DNA from 3 places in the Streptomyces sp. WY228 genome. Region 2 is predicted to be linked to each of the others. Evidence: riboswitches for the same ligand, from Rfam matches in the RefSeq annotation. Region 2 holds a riboswitch; each other region holds the start of a gene.

Region 1 (7,125 bases), 6.7 Mb from region 2:
GTGGCCGGACGGATCAGCCGGCTGCGCGCGGAGGCCCGCGAGCGGCACGGCTGGATCATGGACACCTATCTGCTGCGCCCGGCGCCGGACGTCACGGACGCCTGAGGCCACGGTCGGGCGGCGGGTCCACGTCGAGGCGCGGGCGGCAGCGGCCTCCGCACCTCGTCGTCGGACCGGCGGGGTGTCAGCGCCGGGTCTCGTGCGCCCGGATCACGCCGAGCCCGTGCCCCAGGCTCGGGCACTCGGCGGTCAGATCGTCGCCCCGCACCAGATAGTTGTGCACCCGGCCGTCCGTCGGCCGTTCGATCGCGCGATACAGCGTGCCGTTCACGGTGATCGTCCAGTCGTCGCCGTCCTGGGCCCATCCGACGGTCTTCTTCATAGGGCGTTTTCCTTTCCTCCGGTCGTACGTCGCCGGGGTCCGGCGGCCGTGTAGTGGGAAGAAGAACGGCTTGTGACGCTCCGTGGTTCCGCGTTCTCTACGCCATTCGGTTACATCTGGGTCACTGCCTCGGCACAGTCGAGGTCATCGACCTGACCGGCGGTCAGGAAGCGGATGACGAACGGCGGAACGGGCGCGGAACGTCCGTGGCGCCCCTCGCCCATCGAGTAGACACTGTCTACTCGATGGTGCTAGAAGTTTCCCATGGAAGACGGGACCCCGCTGCGGGAACGACTGGTGGACATCGGCGTCGAGATGGTGGCGACCGAGGGGATCGCGGCGCTGGGGCTGCGGGAGATCGCCCGCCGTGCCGGTGTCTCGCACGGCGCGCCGCGCCGCTACTTCCCGACCCACCGCTCGCTGCTCTCCGCCATCGCGGGGCGCGGTTTCGACGCCTTGAAGGACCGGCTAGACACCGCGCTGAGGCCGGACGGCGACCCGCGCGCCCAGCTGTGCCTCCTGGTCGAGGGCTACGTCGGATTCGCCGTCGAGCAGCGCCCGATGTTCGAGCTGATGTTCCGCCACGACCTGCTGGACGGCGGCGACGAGGCCGACGGGCGGCCCAGGCTGCGGGAGAAGACCCTTCCGCTGTTCGGCTCGCTCGTCGCCCTGGTCGCCCGGCACCTGCAGGACTCCGCCCGGCCGTCGCCCGCCGGGCCCGGGCCCGCCCCGGACGTCGTGGCCGCAGCCCTCTGGGCGAACGTCCACGGCATCGCCCAACTCTGGAGCTGGGGAAGCCTCTCCCTCACCCTGGCAGCCCCCTCGCCCGGCGACGCGCGCGACCGCGAGAGCCTCGCGCCGCTGATCGCCCGGACGGTCGACGCCCACCTCGGACCGGCGCGACCGTGACCGTACCCGCGCCCCCGCCCGTACCCCCGTCGACCGGCTCAGCGACCGCCCCCGCCTCGCCCTCGCGGGCAGTGTCGCCGGGGCGATGATCGTCGCGCTCGACGGCTCCGTCCTCTTCGTGGCCCAGCCCAGCCTTCAACGCGATCTCTCCGCCTCTCTCGCCCAGGTGCAGTGGACGAGTACGGCCTACCTCCTCGCGGTGGCGAGTCTTCTCGTCCTCGCCGGACGGCTGGGGGACCGGTACGGCCACACCCGCCTGCTCCTGACCGGATCGCTCGGCTTCGGGGCCGCGTCCCTGGGCATCGCCGTGGTGCCCTCGGTCGGCTGGGTCATCGCGCTGCGCGCCGTACAAGGCGTGTTCGGAGCCCTGTTGCAGCCGGCGACGCTGGCCCTGCTGCGCCAGGTCTACCCACCGGACCGGCTCGGGCTGCCGGTCGCCCTGCGGACCAGCGCTGATGGTGCTCGCCGCGACGGCCGCGCTCGCGCTCATCCCCGCGGCGCTGCTGCCGGGCACGCGCCGGCGCACCGGACCGCCCCCGCGCGACGCGGGCCGCGGGCGGCCGGAAAGCGCCGCCCCGTGTCTCACATCACCGTCCGAAGTGTGAACAACGGTGTGCGCCCGCCGGTCGCCCCCTTAGGGTGACCGGTGCAGCTGGTTCGCTCTGTCCGCCAGACAGGGCGTCGTAAGAGGGAACCCGGTGGGAATCCGGGACTGCCCCGCAGCGGTGAGTGGGAACGACCGCCGTCATACGCACTGGGCCCGGCCGGGTCTGGGAAGCGACGGCCATTAGGTGTCTGCCTCCGGCAGACGTGCCCGCGAGTCCGAAGACCTGCCCGCTGCCCGCACGCGACCGTTCGCGTGCGGAGATCCCGGTGACCTCGTGGGCGGGTCGGCGTAACCATCAGGTGGGACGGGCACGGCTCCAGGTGTCCGGTGTCCGCCCGATGCGTCATCCCTTCGCGTCCGCGTCCCGTCCCGGGATCTGCACAGCAGACGCGCTCGCGAAGGAGAGTCACGTGACAGCGAAGCCCGCAGCCGCGGCAGCACGGGCCACCGTGTACGGCTACCCCCGCCAGGGTCGGAACCGTGAACTGAAGAAGGCCATCGAGGGCTACTGGAAGGGCCGCGTCACCGCGGACACCCTCCGGCAGACCGCCGCCGAACTGCGCCGGGGAACCTGGCAGCAGCTCGCCGAGGCCGGCGTCCACGACGTGCCGACCGGTGATTTCTCGTACTACGACCATGTCCTGGACACCAGCGTCATGGTCGGCGCTGTCCCCGAGCGGCACCGCGCAGCGGTCCGCGCCGACGCCCTCGACGGCTACTTCGCCATGGCCCGCGGCACGCAGGACGTCGCGCCGCTGGAGATGACGAAGTGGTTCGACACCAACTATCACTACCTGGTGCCCGAGTTGGGCCCGGACACGGAGTTCACCGCCGACTCCGCCAAGCAGGTCGCGGAGTTCAAGGAGGCCCTGGCTCTCGGCCTGACCCCCCGCCCGGTGCTCGTCGGCCCCGTCACCTACCTCCTGCTCGCCAAGGCGGCCCCCGGTGTGGCCGCCGACTTCGAGCCGCTGACCCTGCTGGACCGGCTGCTCCCCGTGTACGCCGAAGTCCTCGCCGACCTGCGTGCGGCCGGTGCGGAATGGGTGCAGCTGGACGAGCCCGCGCTCGTCCAGGACCGGACCCCGGCCGAGCTGAACGCCGCCGCCCGCGCCTACCGCGAGCTCGGCGGGCTCGCCGACCGGCCGAAGCTGCTGGTCGCCTCGTACTTCGGGCGGCTCGGCGAGGCGCTGCCGGTCCTGGCCAAGGCGCCCGTCGACGGTCTCGCGCTCGACTTCACCGAGTCCGGCGCCGGAAACCTCGACGACCTCGCGGCGGCCGGCGGACTGCCCGGCAAGCGCCTGGTCGCCGGTGTCGTCAACGGCCGCAACATCTGGATCAACGACTACGAGAAGTCGCTCGCCACCCTCGGCACGCTCCTCGGCCTGGCGGACCACGTCGACGTCTCCGCCTCCAGCTCCCTCCTCCACGTCCCGCTGGACGCGAAGGCCGAGAGCGACATCGACCCGCAGATCGCCCGCTGGCTCGCCTTCGCCCGGCAGAAGACCCAGGAGATCGTCGTCCTGGCCCGCGGCCTGTCCGACGGCACCGAGGCCATCGCCGCCGAACTCGCCGCCAACCGGGCCGACCTGGCCTCCCGCGCCGACGCCGCCATCACCCGCGACCCGGCCGTCCGCGCCCGTACGGCGGCCATCACCGACGCCGACGGCCGCCGCTCGCAGCCGTACGCCGAACGCACCGTCGCCCAGCGCGCCCACCTCGGGCTGCCGCTCTTGCCGACCACCACCATCGGGTCGTTCCCGCAGACCACCGAACTGCGCACCGCGCGGGCCGACCTGCGGGCCGGCCGGATCGACGAGGCCGGTTACGAGGACCGGATCAAGGACGAGATCCGCGAGGTCCTCTCCTTCCAGGAGAAGGCCGGACTCGACGTCCTGGTGCACGGCGAGCCCGAACGCAACGACATGGTCCAGTACTTCGCCGAGCAACTCACCGGCTACCTCGCCACCCAGCACGGCTGGGTGCAGTCCTACGGCACCCGCTACGTCCGCCCGCCGGTCCTCGCGGGCGACATCTCGCGCCCCGAGCCGATGACCGTGCGCTGGACCACGTACGCGCAGTCGCTGACCGAGCGCCCCGTCAAGGGCATGCTCACCGGCCCGGTCACCATGCTCGCCTGGTCCTTCGTCCGGGACGACCAGCCGCTCGGCGACACCGCCCGCCAGGTGGCCCTCGCCCTGCGCGACGAGGTCAACGACCTGGAGGCGAACGGTACTTCGGTCATCCAGGTCGACGAGCCCGCCCTGCGCGAGACGCTTCCGCTGCGGACCGCCGAGCACGCCGCGTACCTTCGCTGGGCGACCGAGTCCTTCCGGCTCGCCACCGCCGGGGTGCGTCCGGACACCCAGATCCACACCCACATGTGCTACGCGGAGTTCGGCGACATCGTCCAGGCCATCGACGACCTCGACGCCGACGTCATCAGCCTGGAGGCGGCCCGCTCCCACATGCAGGTCGCCCGCGAACTCGCCGCCCACGGCTACCCCCGTGAGGCCGGACCCGGCGTCTACGACATCCACTCCCCGCGCATCCCCAGCGCCGAAGAGGCAGCGGCCCTGCTGCGCAAGGGACTTGAGGCCATTCCGGCCGGGCGCCTGTGGGTGAACCCCGACTGCGGCCTGAAGACCCGGGGCTGGCCCGAGACCCGGGCCTCCCTGGAGAACCTGGTCGCCGCCGCGCGGGAGATCCGCGCGGAGCTGCCCACCGAAGCGGCGTGATCGCGGCCCGGTGCGGGAGCGGCCACCGCCGCTTCCGCACCGGGCCGTACCCGTGGGGCCCGGGTGATGTCCGAGACCGCTGATAGCGTGCCGCTTCCGGATCGAAGATCACGAAAGGGCGGGGTAGGTGCGGGAAGTGACGTGTCATGAGGTGGACGCCCGGCGGCTGGACGAAGCGTCGGAGGACATCGTCGGACGAGCCGCGGGGCGGTGGCACGGGATGCGCTACGACGATCCGGCCCCGCGGCGCATGGCCGAAGCCGCCGCCGAACTGCTCGACCACGTCGCCGCCCGCACCGGGCGCGGAGCCGTGCTCGACGAGGTCGCACGCGCCGCGCTGCGCACGGCGGCCGAATGCCGCCTGGGGGAGTTGAGCGTCGGCTGCTTCCCCGACGGCGACCAGGAGATCCCCTTCCCGCTGATCGGCGAGCAGCTCAGCACCGAGGACATGTCCTTCGGCGCTGCCATCGGCCACCCGGGAGCAGCGGCCCCCTCCGCCCGGACCTGGCTCGACGCCTTCGCCGTCTGCCTGGTCAGCGGCCTCGTACTGGACTGGCAGCGGGTGATCGGACTTCTGCTGCGGAACGACTACGCGCCCGCGATCCACGAGGGCGTTCCGTACTCCCCGCTCACCTCCGCATCGGACCCGGCGGACCTCGCGGCCATGGACGCGCTCTGCCTCTACCTGCGCGAGGCGGAGGGCCATCTGCCCCGGCACTGGCCCACCGTGCCGCTGCGCCGGCCGGACGCCGACGAGCGGCAACGGGCGGCCGCCGCACTGGACGCCGCGGGCGCGCCGACGCCCGATCAGCGACTGCTGCGCATCCTCCTCGACGACGAACAGCACGCGTTCGAAGCGGCGTTGGCGGACCGGCTCGACAGCTATCGGGAGAGCCAGGGGCCCGATTCCGCGCCCCGCACCCTGCTGCCGCTCGACGCCCTCGCCCTGGCCGCGCTCGCGGTGCAGGCGCACGGATGGGAGCTCGGCGTCCGCTCCCGCTATCTGCCGCCCGAACTGTTGGGAACCACCGACGCGTTGCGCCGGGCTGCGTAGGCAGGACCCGGCAACTTGGGCTCCTGGCAAGCGAAGCAGCCTCCAGGGCCCGGCGGGTCGCCGTCATGCGCGCCCTCGAAGTTAGGTTAGCCTAACCAGCGGATATCCGGTGGTGGATCTTCTTCCCGCCCCCGGTACGGCTCTGCGTGCGGACACCGCTCCCGCCCGACCCGCCGCGCACTGTGACCGAAGGGCTTCGCCATGCCACCTGCTCACCTCTCACCGTCCGGTGAACCGCCCCTGGAGCCGTGGGGTGTGAGCGCCGGTACGCCGCCGGCGCCCGGCGCACAGGGCGTACGGGCAAGCCTCCTCGCGGGCGGCGCGGACGGGCCCGGGCGGCTGCGGGACCTCACCACGATCGTCCTGGACGCGCTGGAGGACGCACCCCGGGCCCGGGGCGGCCCGCTGCCCGCCGGAGGCCCCGGGGCCGTGGCCCTGAGCACCCGCGCCCTCTGCTCCCCGGTGCTGCCGGAGGAGGGCGTCGGCCCCGAGGCGGCGCTCGCGGACGTGGTCCGCGCGGTCGCGGAAGGGGCCGCCGATCCGGCCGACCCCGCCTGCGTCGCCCATCTGCACTGCCCGCCGCTCGCCGTGGCCGTCGCGGCAGAGCTGGCGGGGGCGGCCCTCAACCCCTCCATGGACTCCTGGGACCAGGCGCCCGCTGCCGGGGTGATCGAGGAGCTGACCACGGCCGCCCTCGCCCGGCTCGTCCACCCGGCGGCCCCCGCCCCCGACGCGCTCATCACCAGCGGCGGCACCGAGTCCAACCTCGTCGCCCTCCTCCTCGCCAGGGAACGGGCGACGCCCGGTCCACTGCGGGTGGTGACCGGCGCCAACGCCCACCACAGCGTCCACCGCGCCGCCTGGATGCTCGGACTCCCCGCCCCCACGGTCGTGGCCTGCCACGACGGCGTGATCGACCCGGACGCCCTCGACCGCGCCCTGACCGGCCTTGCCGGAGCGCCGCTGCTGGTCGTCGCCACCGCGGGGACCACCGACGAGGGCCGCATCGACCCGCTCCCGGAGATCGCCCGGATCGCCGAGCGGCACACGGCCCGGCTCCATGTCGACGCCGCGTACGGGGGTCCGCTGCTGTTCAGCGAGCGGCTGGCCCCGCTGCTCACGGGCCTGGAGTGCGCCGACTCCGTAACGTTCGACCTGCACAAGCTCGGCTGGCAGCCGGTCGCCGCCGGGGTGCTGGCCGTCGCCGACGCCGGAATGCTCACGCCGTTGTCCCTGCGCGCCGACTACCTCAACGCCGACGACGACACCGAAGCCGGACTCCCGGACCTGCTGGGCCGTTCGATCCGCACCACCCGACGCCCCGACGCCGTGAAGATGGCGGTCACCTTCCGGGCGCTCGGCCGCCGGGGACTCGGCGAACTGGTGGAGCACTGCGTGCGGACGGCCCATGAGTTCGGCGAAGCCGTCGACGCGCGGC
Region 2 (7,125 bases):
CCATGGAGACCACCCTCATCTCCCGGCTCTTCCCGCACCGTCCGCCGGTGACCGCGCCCAAGGGCGTCGTCGGGCACACCCTGGCGGCGGCGGGCGCGATCGAGGCGGTGGCCACCGTCCTGACGCTGGAACGTTCCGCCATTCCGCCGATCGCCAACCTGGACGCGCTCCCCGACGCCTTCCCGCTCGACTGCGTGACCAAGGAGCCCCGCCACCAGCGGGTCGAGCGGGCGCTGAGCCACTCCTTCGGCTTCGGCGGCCACAACGTCGCCCTCGCCTTCCAACGCGCCTGATAAACGGGGGCATTTCGGGACGGCGGGGGGTGTCCTCGCCGTTCCTTGATCGTTACTGTGTTGTGACCGTCATGATGAACGACGCGGCCCCGCCGTCCACGAACGAACTGCTCACCGCAGTGCTCTTCGGACCGAACTTCCGCCAGGAACACGGCTTCTGGCGGCGGCTGCTCACAACAGAACCGTTTCGCCGCCCCGGTGGCGGCACCCCCGACGAACGACTCGCCCTCTCCTATCACCGGATGCGCATCCTCAACAACGCGCTCGACAGCGGCGCGCGACTGGCCGCCGACCCCCGCGCGCTGGCCGCCCTGCACGAATGGCTCGGCCCCGCCGACCCGGCACTGACCACCGTGGCGGGCATCCACTACAACCTCTTCCTCGGCAGCCTCCTCGACCACGACGCGGACACGCTGCGCGACATGTCGGACTTCCTCGCCCTGCGGCGCGTCGGCACCTTCCTCTGTACGGAGGTGGCGCACGGCAACGACGCGGCGGCTGTCGAGACCACCGCGACGTACGACCCGGGACGCGACGGCTTCGTCCTGCATACTCCGCACGCCGGGGCGCAGAAGTTCATGCCCAACACCAGCCCCGCCGGAGGCCCCAAGTCCGGTGTGGTGGCGGCCCGGTTGCTCGTCGACGGCGCCGACCGCGGGGTCTTCCTCTTCCTCACCCCGCTCACCGACGCCCACCGCGCCCTGCCCGGCGTCCGGGTGCGGCGGCTGCCCGCCCGGATGGGCTCCCCGGTCGACCACTGCCTGACCTCCTTCGACCACTGCTTCGTCCCGCGCGACGCGCTGCTCGCCGGACCGCAGGGGCGGATCGGTGACGACGGCCGTTTCCACAGCGAAATCCCCAACCGCAGAAGGCGGTTCCTCACCTCCATCGGCCGGGTCACCCCCGGCAAGCTCTCCATGAGCGCCTGCGCGGTCGGCTCCGCCCGGGTCACCCTGGCCATCGCCGTGCGCTACGCCGGTCACCGGATGATCTCCGGATCGCGCGCCGCGCAACAGGTTCCGGTGTACGCGCACCGCACCCATCACGGGCCGCTGGCCGGGGCGATGGCCACCGTCTACGCGATGAGCCTGCTGCACCGCAGGGCCCTGGACCGCTGGGAGTCGGCCCCGGAGGCCGACCGGGACGAGGCGGAGCGCCTGGTGGCCGTCGCCAAGGGGTGGATCACCTGGCAGGCGCGCGGCGTCATCGTCGAATGCCGTGAACGGTGCGGCGCCCAGGGGCTCCTGGAGAACAACGGCATGACCGAACTGTTCACCGGCATCGAGGGCGCGATCACCGCCGAGGGCGACAACCTCGCCGTGCACGCCAAGGCCGCCGCCGAGATGCTGTTCAGCGCCACCGCCGGGGAGGCGGACGCCGACGACGGACCCGGCGAGCTCGACGACCCCGCCTTCCTCGGCCGGCTCGTCGCGGCCCTGGAGAACCTCTGGTTCGCCCGGGCCCGGGAACGGATGAGCGCCGCCCCGCCCGGCGACCCGCTCGGCCGCTGGAACGCCGCCTCCCCGGCCGCGCTGCGCGGCGTCGAGGCCTACGCCTGCCGGCAGGCGGACGAGGCGTACGCCGAGGCCGTCGCCGCCCTGCCCGAGGGCGAGGCGCGCGAGCGGCTGACCGAGCTGCGCAGGCTCTTCGCACTCCAGTGGATCGCCCGCAACAGCGGCGACCTGCTCGCCACCGGACGGCTGACCGCCGATCAGGTCACCTTTCTGCCCGACACGGTGGAGCGGGCGATCGCCGCCGTGGCCGCGCACACCCCCGCCCTGGTCGGGTCCTTCGCCCTTCCCGAGCGCCTGATGTCGGACTGGCCGATCGCCGGACCCGGGTACGCGGACGTCTACGACGACCCCGAGGGGCCCTGGCACCGGGGCCGCAGGGCGGGCATCCGGGGCCGCGCGGCCGAATTCAAGCGGCCCAACTGCGGCAGCAGGAGGCGTCCGCTGCGCGAGAAGGTGGCCGCGCTCGGCGCCCGCGGGGTCCTGCTGGCGTACTGGGGAACCACCTCGATGCTCTCCCGATGGTTCGAGAAGCCGCAGGTGAGCGTAGACGAATCGGTTCGCCCCAAGGCGTAACCGGAAGATCGTCATCCAGTTATTCGGAGCGGTGGGTCGCTGCGTTCGCCTACCCGCCGTACGGGAGAACCCGAGCCGGCCAGACGCCGATGAAACACCGATGAGAGGAATCGCCATGAAGACCATCCACCCCAAGATCACCGAGGTACTCACCGGGACCTTCAAGGTGCCCGCTGCCGAGATCCTGCCGGAGTCCACGATGGACAGCCTGGAGATGGACTCGCTCGCGGTCGCCGAGTTCGCCGTCATCATCAAGGAGACGCTGGGCGTCGACGCCGACTCGGAGAAGCTGTACAAGGACGCCACGCTGGCCGACATCTCCGCGTACATCGACGCGGCCGTCGGCAGCGCGGCGGCCGATGCCACGGTGCCGGTGAGCAACACCCGATGAAGCGACCCGCCATCGCCGTCACGGGGCTCGGCATGATCACCCCGGTCGGCCACACCACCGACACCACCTGGGACGGAGTCTGCGCCGGGGAGTCACCCGCCCGCACCGTCCCCGAACTGCACGGCTGCGCTGTCGACTTCGCCTGCACGGTCTCCGGCATCGACCTCGACGACGCGGTCGGCGGCCGGACCGCGTTCCGGATGGGCCGCTACGTCAAGTTCGCCGTCCTGGCCGCCCGGGAGGCGGTCGCCGACGCCGGGCTCGACCCCGAGCACTGGGACGGCACCCGGGTCGCCGTCGTGGTCGGCACCAGCAGCGGAGGATCCGCCGGACTCACCGAACAGGCCGTCGCCCTGGAGCGGCGCGGCCCCGAGGCCACCTCGCCCTCGGGCATCCTGCTGACCATCCCGAACATGCCCGCGGCCGAGATCGCCATCCGGATGAAGGCCACCGGACCCAGCCTCGCCCCCTGCACGGCCTGCTCGTCCGGGGTGACCGCCCTGTCCGTGGCCCGCGACATGCTGACGCTGGGCCACTGCGACATCGCCATCGCCGGGGCCACCGAGTCCATCGTGTTCCCGGTCGCGATGACCGGCTTCGCCCGCTCCGGCGCGGCGGCACAGCGGGACGGCGACCCCGCCCGCCTCTGCCGGCCCTTCGCCGCCGACCGGGCCGGGATCGTCATGGGCGAGGGCGCGGCCGTCATGGTCCTGGAGCGGGCCGAGGACGCCCGGGCCAGAGGCGCCTCCCCCCGGGCGCTGATCGCGGGTACCGGCGCCACCACCGACGCCCACCACCCCACCAGCCCCCACCCCTCCGGGGACGTGGCGCGGGCGGCCGTCGACGGCGCGCTCCGCGACGCGGGCTGGCGGCCCGAGGACGTCGACCACGTCAACGCCCACGGGACGTCGACCCCCCTCAACGACGCCACCGAGGCCGCCCTCATCGGCCGGGCCTATCCGCACCGGCCGCCCGTCACCGCCCCCAAGGGCGTACTGGGCCACTGCATGGGCGCGGCCGGCGCCATCGAGGCGGGCCTGACGATCCTCACGCTCCAGCACGGGATGATCCCGCCGATCGCGAACCTGGACGCCCCCGAGCCCGGGTTCGACATCGACTGCGTCACCAAGGCCCCGCGCGAGGTGCCCGTACGGCGGGCCGTCAGCCACTCCTTCGGCTTCGGCGGCCAGAACGCGGTGATCGCCCTCCAGGCTCCGTAACCGCCGGACACGCCCTAAGTCTGTCCGGGCCGGTGCGGCGGGCCGATCCCGCGCCGCACCGGCCCCGCGCCCGGCGGCCCGCCGCACCGCGTCTGATCTGTGGTAAGCCGCGTGATAGCTTGCCGGGGCCAGTCGAACCCCAGCGACGGGGTCAGGGAATCCGGTGCGAGACCGGAACTGACGCGCAGCGGTGAGGGGGACGGGCGGGGCCACGGCCACTGGAGCACCCACCTGCTCCGGGAAGGCGTCCCGCCCGGACGAACCCGAGTCCGAAGACCTGCTGGCGCCCGCGCCCGCACCGGGGCACGGGAACCGTACGACGGGCTCCGCGGCTGGGCCCAGAGACACAGAGGTCCTTCGTGCTGTCCACGGCCACCCCCGCCCCGATACGTACCGCCGCCCTGCTCGCGGCGGGACTCCTCCTGCTGACCGCCTGCGGCGGGGGCGAAAGCACCGGGGCCGCCGACGGGAAGAAGACCAAGGGCTTTCCGCTCACCATCGAGAACTGCGGGCGCACCGTCACGGTGAAGGCCCCGCCCCAGCGGGCCGTCTCCGTCGACCAGGGGTCGACCGAGATCCTGCTCTCGCTCGGGCTCGCCGACCGGCTCGCCGGGACCGCCACCTGGAGCGACCCGGTCATGAAGGGCCTGGAGAAGGCCAACGCCGGCGTCGAGCGGATATCGGAGAACCGGCCCTCCTCGGAGAAGGTCCTCGACAAGGAACCCGACTTCCTCTCCGCCTCCTTCACCTCCACCCTCGCCAAGGGCGGCGTCGCACCCCGCGAACAGTTCGAGAAGCTCGGCGTCCCGACCTACATCTCGCCCGCCGACTGCGTCGGCAAGGACAACAGCGGCAGCGGCGACGGAGCCCGCACCGCGCCCCTGACCATGGACAGCGTCTACACCGAAGTCCGGGAACTCTCCCAGGTGTTCGGCGTCCCCGAGCGCGGTGACGCCCTGGTGAAGAAACTCCAGGAACGGGTGGCGAAGGCCGCCGAAGGCGTCGACGGATCCAAGGCCTCCCTCCTCTACTGGTTCTCCGACTCCAAGGCCCCCTACCTCGCGGGCTGTTGCGGCGCCCCCGGCGTCATCACCAAGGAACTCGGCGCGAAGAACGTCTTCGACGACACCCACGACGAATGGCCCCAGATCAGCTGGGAGACCGTCGCCGACCGCAACCCCGACGTCCTGGTCATCGGCGACCTGAGCCGTACGACGCAGACCGCCGAGAGCGCCGAGAAGAAGATCGAGTTCCTGGAGTCCAACCCGGTCACCAAGACGATGGACGCCGTCAGGAACCGCCGTTACGTACTGCTCAGCGGCCAGGCCATGAACCCCACCATCCGGACCGTCGAGGGCCTGGAGCGCGTCGCGGCCGGGCTGCGCGACTTCGGGCTCGCGGGGTGAGCGCCGATAGCCGTACTGCCGTGAAGGCGGCCGACCCGCCGCCTGCCGCCACCCGCCCCGCCCGGCGCGGCGCGCCGCTCACCGTGCTGCTCCGGAGCGGCGGCCTGCTCCTCCTGCTGGCCTCCGTCGCGGTCGCCGTGACCATCGGGCCCGCCCGGATCTCCGTGCCCGACGTCTGGTCCGCCGTCGCCGCGCACCTCGGGTTCGGCGCCGGTGACCTCAGCCCGATCCGGGACGGCATCATCTGGAACCTCCGGATGCCCCGCACCCTCCTCGCCGCCGTGTGCGGCGCGGGGCTCGCGGTGTGCGGCACGGTGATGCAGTCCCTGCTGCGCAACCCGCTCGCCGACCCCTTCGTCCTCGGCGTCTCCTCCGGAGCCTCGACCGGGGCGGTCGTGGTGGTCGTCCTCGGGGTCGGCGGGGGAGCGGTGTCGCTGTCGGCCGGGGCGTTCGCCGGGGCCATCTGCTCGTTCGCCCTGGTGCTGTTGCTCAGCCACACCCTCGGCGGCTCCACCGACCGGGTCGTCCTCTCCGGCGTCGCCGCGATGCAGCTCTTCTCCGCCCTCACCTCCTTCGTCGTGATGACCTCCGCCGACGCCGAACAGACCCGCGGGGTGCTGTTCTGGCTCCTCGGCTCGCTCAGCGGCGTCGGCTGGAGCGAGGTCGCCCTCTGCTCCGCGGTGCTCGCCGTCTGCCTGGTGGTCTGCCTGGCCCACGCCCGTACGCTCGACGCCTTCGCCTTCGGGCAGGACGCCGCCGCCGCGCTCGGCGTGAACGTCGCCCGCACCCGGATCGTGCTGCTCTGCACCACCGCCCTGCTGACCGCCGCCCTGGTCAGCGCGGCCGGGGCGATCGGCTTCGTCGGCCTGGTGCTGCCGCACGCGGCCCGCGCCCTCACCGGCTCCGGGCACCGGCGTCTCCTCCCGGTCACCGCGCTCGCCGGGGCGGTCTTCCTGGTGTGGGTCGACACCCTCGCCCGGACCGTCCTGGACCCGCAGGAGGTACCGGTCGGCGTCGTCACCGCGCTGATCGGCGTCCCCGCCTTCGTCCTCGTCCTGTACCGCACCCGGAGCACGTCATGAGCCTCCTCGGCAACGGCGGCCTGCGGGCCGAACGGGTCGGCCGGGAGGCGGGCGGCCGGCTCATCCTCGACGGCGTGGACATCGCCCCGCCGCCCGGCTCCACCGTCGGACTCATCGGCCCCAACGGCTCCGGCAAGTCCACCCTGCTGCGGATCCTCGCGGGCCTCCTCGCCCCGGCCACCGGTGTCGTCACCCTGGACGGGAACCCCCTCGCCGGCCTCGGCCGCCGCACCGTCGCCCGCCGGATCGCGGTCGTCGACCAGCACGCGGTCACCCAGGTCGACCTCAGCGTCCTCGACGTCGTACGCCTCGGCCGCATCCCGCACCGCCGCGCCTGGTCCGCCCCCGACCGCACCGACGAGGACGCCGTCGCCGAGGCGCTGCGGCGCACCGGGCTCACGGACCGGGCCGGCCAGTCCTGGCACACCCTGTCCGGCGGCGAACGCCAACGCGTCCAGATCGCCCGGGCCCTGGCCCAGCAGCCCCGCGAACTCCTCCTGGACGAACCGACGAACCACCTCGACATCCAGCACCAGCTGGACCTGCTCGCCCTGGTCGCCGAACTCCCCGTCACCAGCGTCGTCGCGCTGCACGACCTCAACCTCGCCGCGATGTTCTGCGACCGGATCACCGTGATGAAGGCCGG
Region 3 (7,125 bases), 5.4 Mb from region 2:
GCGAGCTGGCAGAAGATCTTCTCCGAGGACGTGAAGGTCGGCTTCTTCGCCCAGCGCGACAAGTACCAGGCGGGCATCGACGCGGGCGAGGTACTGGCGCCCGCGAAGAGCATGGACGACATGCGGACCGTCGTCACCAACTCCACCGTCGACGGGGTGCTGAGCGCGCTCTTCGCGCTCCTCATCATCGTGGTGCTCGTGGACGCCGGACGGGTCTGCTACCGGGCCATCCGCGACCCGGAGAGCGTGAAGCTCCACGAGGCGCCGTACGTCGAGTCCAAGCTCGTCGCCCCGGCCTCGATCTTCGCGACCCCGGAGGAGAAGGCCGAACTGGCCGCCGCCGGAGTCGGCCCCGAGGGCGGCCTGCGCAAGGAGGCCGCGGGAACGGGGAGTCCGACATGACCGTCGCGGACGTCCGGCGGGTGGCGGGACGGATCCGCTGGTACGTCCGTGAGCTGACCGGCGAGTCCACGTACGACCGCTACGTGGCGCACGCGAGAAGCCACGATCCGGACGCGCCGGTGATGACCCGCCGCGCGTTCGAGCGCAGCCGCACGGACGCCCGCGAGGCCGATCCGCGCGAGGGCTTCCGCTGCTGCTGAGCACCACCGGCCGGTCGGCGGGCCCTGGATCCCGGGCCGTCGCCCGCTCCCTCGATGGAGCGGACGACGGCCCGGAGGTCTGTCCGCCGTCCGTCCACCGTTCGATTTCCCGGTGCACGGATCCCTCACCGTACGAAAAGATGCGCCCATGACATCGCGCTCCCGTTCGCCCCGGCTCCGGCCTCTCCTCCTGACCCTGCCGCTGACGCTGGCACTGGCCCTGGCGACGACCGGCTGCGGCACCGAGCCGCCGCCCGACACGATGGCGGCGGGCCGGAGTTCCTCGGACGGCCCGGCGCCGGACCGGGCGGAGCTGGAGGCGCGGGCGAGCGCCGCGCAGCTCGTCACGGAGCACGTGTGGGTGACCGAGGCCGCGGGCTACGCCCTGGCGCGCCAGTCGGTCGGGGTGCTCGGCGACGACGGGTTCAGCAGCTCCTACACCGCGCCGGACGGCGGAACGCTCCGGCTGTCGGTGGAGCGCCGCCCGCACGCCGAAGCCGACTGTACGGAGGGCTCCGCGGCCGCAAGCGGTCAGGAGCCCCTGGTGACGTGCGAGCGGGACGGCGAACAGTGGTACCGGGCCACGGAGTCGGGCCATGCGTACGCCTGGGAGCAGGGCGAACTCGTGGTCACGGTGAGCGGGCCGCGCGACAAGCCGGACCGGGCGACGCTGCGTTCGGCGGCGCTGGCCGCCCACCGCGCCGACGACCGGGAACTGGACCGGGTGCTGCCGCCGGCCGGGGAGGCCGCAGGACAGCAGCCGGTCGAACGCGGCGATCTGCCGCCGGTGGGCGACGGCGCGCCGAACAACGATGTGGGAGCGAGTGGCTGATGGATCTGACGATCAGAGTGGCGGAACCCGCCGAGTACGCCGTGCTCGGCGGGATCATCGCCGAGGCGTATCTCGGCGACGATCTGCTGGACGGCCCGCAGGACCCGTATCTGCTCAAGCTGCGGGCGGTGGAACAGCGGGCGGCCGAGGCGGAGGTGTTGGTCGCGCTCGACGCGGACGGGACGGTGCTCGGCGGTGTGACGTATGCCGCTCCCGGCACGCCGTGGCGCGACATCGCCGGTCCGGACGAGGCCGAATTCCGGATGCTGGCCGTGGCCCGCGCGGGGCGCGGACGGGGCGTGGGTGAGGCTCTCGTGCGGGCGTGCATCGAGCGGGCCCGGTCCGCCGACGGGGTCCGGGCGCTGGTGCTGTCGACGCAGCCGGGCATGCTCTCGGCCCATAGGATCTACCGTCGGCTCGGCTTTCTGCGGACCCCTGAACGGGACTGGGAGCCGGTGCCGGGCCTGCGGCTCATGACCTTCCGGCTGTGGCTGGAGGCGACGTCCTGAGGGGCTCATGAAATCGATGCGACACAACATGTGGGGGCCGCAGCATCTGGCGGCCCCCACATGTATGCTCGACCTCGCTGTCGTCGCAGGGGAATCCGGTGCGAATCCGGAACTGTCCCGCAACGGTGTGATCAGTGTGTATTTGCACACCTGAAGTCCGATGACCTGCCGACAGCGCGTCCGGATCGACCGAACCGGACGCCAGACGTCCGGGCCTCGCGGATAGGCCGGTGGACGCCGTCAGTTGTGCTGCCCCGCCCCGGGCTTCGCGCTGCCCGGCTTCCCCGCCTGCCGCAGGCCCCCTGCCGAGCGAGGGAAAGCCCAGTGACCATCGCGCCCGCCGATCCGGTTTCAGCCACCGAATCCGCCGAGTCCACCACGGCCGGGAACGCCCCGAACGACGGACCCGGGACCGCTTTGCTGCGGACCCTGACCGACCTCACCGTCGATCTGCCCGACACCGACCCCGGCCGGGTCGCCGCCGCCGCGCTGCGCGGGCGCAACGCCCGTTCCGACGAGGCCGAGTTGCGCTCGCTGGCCACCGAGGCCGCCGCGGGGCTGATCTCCGAGGACCCGGCGTACTCCCGGCTGGCCGCCCGGCTGCTGACCCGCACGATCGCGGACGAGGCCGCGGGACAGGGCGCGACGTCCTTCTCCGCCTCGGTCGCCGTCGGGCACCGCGAGGGCCTGATCGCCGACCGCACCGCCGCTTTCGTGGCGCTGCACGCGGCCGCGCTCGACCAGCTCGTCGAGCAGGCCCTGGCGGACGGCGCCGACGACCGCTTCGGCTACTTCGGCCTGCGGACGCTGCACAGCCGTTACCTCCTGCGCCACCCGATCACCCGCCAGGTCATCGAGACCCCGCAGCACTTCATGCTGCGCGTGGCCGCGGGCCTCGCCGAGGACGAGTCGGTGCGGGCGCTGGACGAGGTCGCCGCGCTCTACGGGCTGATGAGCAAGCTGGACTACCTCCCCTCCTCCCCCACCCTCTTCAACTCCGGCACCCGGCACCCGCAGATGTCCTCCTGCTATCTGCTGGACTCGCCGAAGGACGAGCTGGACTCGATCTACGATCGCTACCACCAGGTGGCGCGGCTCTCCAAGCACGCGGGCGGCATCGGTCTGTCGTACTCCCGCATCCGTGCCCGGGGTTCGCTGATCCGGGGCACCAACGGGCACTCCAACGGCATCGTGCCGTTCCTCAAGACGCTGGACGCCTCCGTCGCGGCGGTGAACCAGGGTGGCCGGCGCAAGGGCGCGGCGGCGGTCTACCTGGAGACCTGGCACGCGGACATCGAGGAGTTCCTGGAGCTCCGCGACAACACCGGCGAGGACCAGCGGCGTACGCACAACCTGAACCTGGCGCACTGGATCCCGGACGAGTTCATGCGCCGGGTCGACGCGGACACCGAGTGGTCGCTGTTCTCCCCTGCGGACGTGCCCGAGCTGGTCGACCTGTGGGGCGACGCGTTCGACGCGGCCTACCGCGCGGCCGAGGCCAAGGGTCTGGCCCGCAGGACGATTCCGGCGCGTGAGCTGTACGGCCGGATGATGCGGACCCTCGCGCAGACCGGTCAGGGCTGGATGACGTTCAAGGACGCCTCCAACCGGACCGCGAACCAGACCGCCGAGCCGGGCCGGGTCGTGCACTCCTCGAACCTGTGCACGGAGATCCTGGAGGTCACCGACGACGGCGAGACGGCCGTCTGCAACCTGGGCTCGGTCAACCTCGGCGCGTTCGTCGCGAACGGCTCGATCGACTGGGAGCGCCTGGACGCCACCGTGCGTACGGCGGTGACCTTCCTGGACCGGGTCGTCGACATCAACTTCTACCCGACCGAGCAGGCCGGGAACTCCAACTCCCGCTGGCGGCCGGTCGGCCTGGGTGCGATGGGCCTCCAGGACGTCTTCTTCCAGCTGCGCCTGCCGTTCGACTCGCCCGAGGCCCGCGCGCTCTCCACGAAGATCTCCGAGCGCATCATGCTGGCCGCGTACGAGGCCTCCTGCGACCTCGCCGAGCGCCCCCAAGAGCCTCCGACAGGCTCCGGTTCAGGGGGGACCCCCCGGGGCCCGCTGCCGGCCTGGTCCGAGACGCGTGCCGCGCGCGGTGTGCTGCACCCGGACCACTACGACACCGAGCTGAACTGGCCGGAGCGCTGGGACGCCCTGCGCGCCCGGGTCGCGAAGACCGGTATGCGCAACTCGCTGCTGCTCGCCATCGCGCCGACCGCGACGATCGCCTCGATCGCCGGGGTGTACGAGTGCATCGAGCCGCAGGTCTCCAACCTGTTCAAGCGCGAGACGCTCAGCGGTGAGTTCCTCCAGGTCAACGCCTACCTGGTGGACGAGCTGAAGAAGCTCGGCGTGTGGGACGCCCGCACCCGTGAGGCGCTGCGCGAGGCCAGCGGCTCCGTGCAGGGCTTCGCGTGGATCCCCGAGGACGTGCGGGCGCTGTACCGCACGGCGTGGGAGATCCCGCAGCGCGGTCTGATCGACATGGCGGCGGCCCGTACGCCGTTCCTCGACCAGAGCCAGTCGCTCAACCTGTTCCTGGAGACGCCGACGATCGGCAAGCTCTCCTCGATGTACGCGTACGCCTGGAAGCAGGGGCTGAAGACGACGTACTACCTGCGTTCGCGCCCGGCGACCCGGATCGCCCGTGCCGCGTCCGGCCAGGCGGCGGCCGCCGCCCCCATTCCCGTACAGCAGGCTTCGGCTCCCGACGCGGACGCCATCGCCTGCTCTCTCGAAAACCCCGAGTCCTGCGAGGCCTGCCAGTAATGAGCACCACCAACGAAGAGAAGAACCTGCTCGACCCGGGATTCGAGCTGACCCTGCGTCCCATGCGCTACCCGGACTTCTACGAGCGCTACCGGGACGCGATCAAGAACACCTGGACCGTCGAGGAGGTCGACCTCCACTCGGACGTCGCCGACCTCGCGAAGCTGTCGCCGGGTGAGCAGCACATGATCGGCCGGCTGGTGGCGTTCTTCGCGACCGGTGACTCGATCGTCTCGAACAACCTCGTGCTGACGCTGTACAAGCACATCAACTCTCCCGAGGCGCGGCTGTATCTGTCGCGGCAGCTCTTCGAGGAGGCCGTGCACGTCCAGTTCTATCTGACGCTGCTGGACACCTATCTGCCCGACCCGGACGACCGGGCGGCGGCGTTCGACGCGGTCGAGGAGATCCCCTCGATCCGGGAGAAGGCCCAGTTCTGCTTCAAGTGGATGGACTCGGTCGAGAAGATCGACCGGCTGGAGACGAAGGCCGACCGCCGTCGCTTCCTGCTGAACCTGATCTGCTTCGCGGCGTGCATCGAGGGGCTGTTCTTCTACGGCGCGTTCGCGTACGTGTACTGGTTCCGCTCGCGCGGTCTGCTGCACGGTCTCGCCACGGGCACCAACTGGGTGTTCCGTGACGAGACGATGCACATGAACTTCGCGTTCGAGGTCGTGGACACCGTCCGCAAGGAGGAGCCGGAGCTCTTCGACGACGCGCTCCAGCAGCAGGTCACCGACATGCTGAAGGAAGCGGTCGAGGCGGAGCTGCAGTTCGGCCGCGACCTGTGCGGCGAGGGCCTGCCGGGCATGAACACCGAGTCGATGCGCCAGTACCTGGAGTGCGTAGCCGACCAGCGGCTCGCCCGCCTCGGCTTCCCGACGGTGTACGGCTCGGAGAACCCGTTCTCCTTCATGGAGCTCCAGGGCGTCCAGGAGCTGACGAACTTCTTCGAGCGCCGCCCGTCCGCCTACCAGGTGGCGGTCGAGGGCTCGGTCGGGTTCGACGACGACTTCTAGACCCTGACCCAGATCCTCGGGTGAGGGCGCCGCGTGGCCGTGACAGGCCGCGCGGCGCTTTTCGTTTCCGGGGGTCCGGCCGCCCGCCGGCCGCGTTCCGCCTCGCGCAGCTGGCGGTCGATCCGGCGTTCGCGGGCGGAGCCGAGGGCGACGGGCGCGAGGACGAGGGCGAAAAGTGCCGCTACGACCAGGTAGTTCAGGAATGTGTTCATGCCTCTACTCTGGCCCGCCCGGACGAAAAACATCAGTGGCAGGACTGCCATGGGGCATCAAATAGCTGCCACACTCGCTCCATGCTGACCAATGTCGCCGCCCTCCTCCTCGACGAGGTCCATCCCTTCGAACTCGGCGTCCTGTGCGAGGTGTTCGGACTGGACCGCAGCGACGAGGGCCTGCCGGTGCACGACTTCGCGGTGGTCTCCGCCGAGGGCCCCGTCCTGAACACCCACGCGGGCTTCACCATCACCACGCCGCACGGTCTGGAGCGGCTGGAGGAGGCCGACCTCATCGCCGTGCCCGCGGGCAGCCACTTCGTGCGGCGGGAGTATCCGGAGGAGGTCCTCGACGCGCTGCGCCGGGCCGTGGAGCGCGGCTCGCGGGTGCTGAGCGTCTGCTCGGGGGCGTACGTCCTCGGCGCGGCCGGTCTGCTGGACGGCCGCCGCTGCACCACCCACTGGCGGCACGCGGCGGAGCTGTCCCGGCGCTACCCGAAGGCGGTCGTCGAGCCGGACGTGCTGTACGTGGACGAGGGCCCGGTGATCAGCTCGGCGGGCACCGCCGCCGGGATCGACGCCTGCCTGCACCTGATCCGGCAGGAGTACGGCCAGGACGCGGCCAACACCCTGGCCCGGCGCATGGTGGTGCCGCCGCACCGGGACGGCGGGCAGGCCCAGTACATCAGCCGCCCGCTGCCCCGGAACGCCTGCGACACCGTCGGCTCCACGCTGGCCTGGATGGAGCAGCACCTCGACCAGGAGATGAGCGTGGAACAGCTGGCGGCGCAGGCGCACATGTCGCCGCGCACCTTCGCCCGGCGGTTCCAGCAGGAGACCGGGACCACGCCCTACCGCTGGCTGCTGCGGCAGCGGGTCCTGCTGGCCCAGCACCTGCTGGAGACCTCCGACCGGACGATCGACACGATCGCGGGCCAGACGGGCTTCGGTACGGCGGCGACGCTGCGACACCAGTTCGTGCGGTCACTGGGCACCACGCCGAACGCCTACCGCCGTACGTTCCGTGGCCCTGCGGCCACGGCCGTGCCCGACGTCGCCTGAGAGCGGCGCGGAAGGGTCAGACGCCGCAACTGGGCGCGGACCAGTGGCGGTTGGGCCCCTGGTTGACGTGCACGTGGTCGTTGTGGCCGACGTAGCCCGGGCCGAGGA

Evidence for each region. A riboswitch is a leader RNA that binds a small molecule or an ion and turns the genes downstream of it on or off. The one in region 2 is predicted to bind cobalamin.
Region 1: it holds a riboswitch for cobalamin, as region 2 does, so the genes downstream of both, metE (5-methyltetrahydropteroyltriglutamate--homocysteine S-methyltransferase) here and KV381_RS01710 (ABC transporter substrate-binding protein) in region 2, are expected to answer to the same signal.
Region 3: it holds a riboswitch for cobalamin, as region 2 does, so the genes downstream of both, KV381_RS25415 (ribonucleoside-diphosphate reductase subunit alpha) here and KV381_RS01710 (ABC transporter substrate-binding protein) in region 2, are expected to answer to the same signal.

The regions. Positions count from the first base shown of each region.
Region 1 covers NZ_CP079114.1:7,070,371-7,077,495, forward strand. Annotated here, with positions in the region: gene cobF (precorrin-6A synthase (deacetylating)) at 1-105, shown strand, start outside; gene KV381_RS31010 (hypothetical protein) at 185-382, opposite strand; gene KV381_RS31015 (TetR/AcrR family transcriptional regulator) at 647-1,291, shown strand; partial or broken gene KV381_RS31020 (MFS transporter) at 1,377-1,751, shown strand; cobalamin riboswitch at 1,928-2,144, shown strand; gene metE (5-methyltetrahydropteroyltriglutamate--homocysteine S-methyltransferase) at 2,309-4,633, shown strand; gene KV381_RS31030 (Imm49 family immunity protein) at 4,761-5,687, shown strand; gene KV381_RS31035 (aminotransferase class V-fold PLP-dependent enzyme) at 5,889-7,125, shown strand, end outside.
Region 2 covers NZ_CP079114.1:400,950-408,074, reverse strand. Annotated here, with positions in the region: gene KV381_RS01730 (beta-ketoacyl synthase) at 1-293, shown strand, start outside; gene KV381_RS01725 (acyl-CoA dehydrogenase) at 368-2,380, shown strand; gene KV381_RS01720 (acyl carrier protein) at 2,496-2,771, shown strand; gene KV381_RS01715 (beta-ketoacyl synthase) at 2,768-3,991, shown strand; cobalamin riboswitch at 4,104-4,291, shown strand; gene KV381_RS01710 (ABC transporter substrate-binding protein) at 4,351-5,397, shown strand; gene KV381_RS01705 (iron ABC transporter permease) at 5,394-6,479, shown strand; gene KV381_RS01700 (ABC transporter ATP-binding protein) at 6,476-7,125, shown strand, end outside.
Region 3 covers NZ_CP079114.1:5,768,670-5,775,794, reverse strand. Annotated here, with positions in the region: gene KV381_RS25435 (carbon starvation CstA family protein) at 1-402, shown strand, start outside; gene KV381_RS25430 (YbdD/YjiX family protein) at 399-602, shown strand; gene KV381_RS25425 (hypothetical protein) at 751-1,434, shown strand; gene KV381_RS25420 (GNAT family N-acetyltransferase) at 1,434-1,943, shown strand; cobalamin riboswitch at 1,991-2,131, shown strand; gene KV381_RS25415 (ribonucleoside-diphosphate reductase subunit alpha) at 2,268-4,724, shown strand; gene KV381_RS25410 (ribonucleotide-diphosphate reductase subunit beta) at 4,724-5,743, shown strand; gene KV381_RS25405 (hypothetical protein) at 5,740-5,955, opposite strand; gene KV381_RS25400 (GlxA family transcriptional regulator) at 6,037-7,017, shown strand; gene KV381_RS25395 (D-Ala-D-Ala carboxypeptidase family metallohydrolase) at 7,034-7,125, opposite strand, start outside.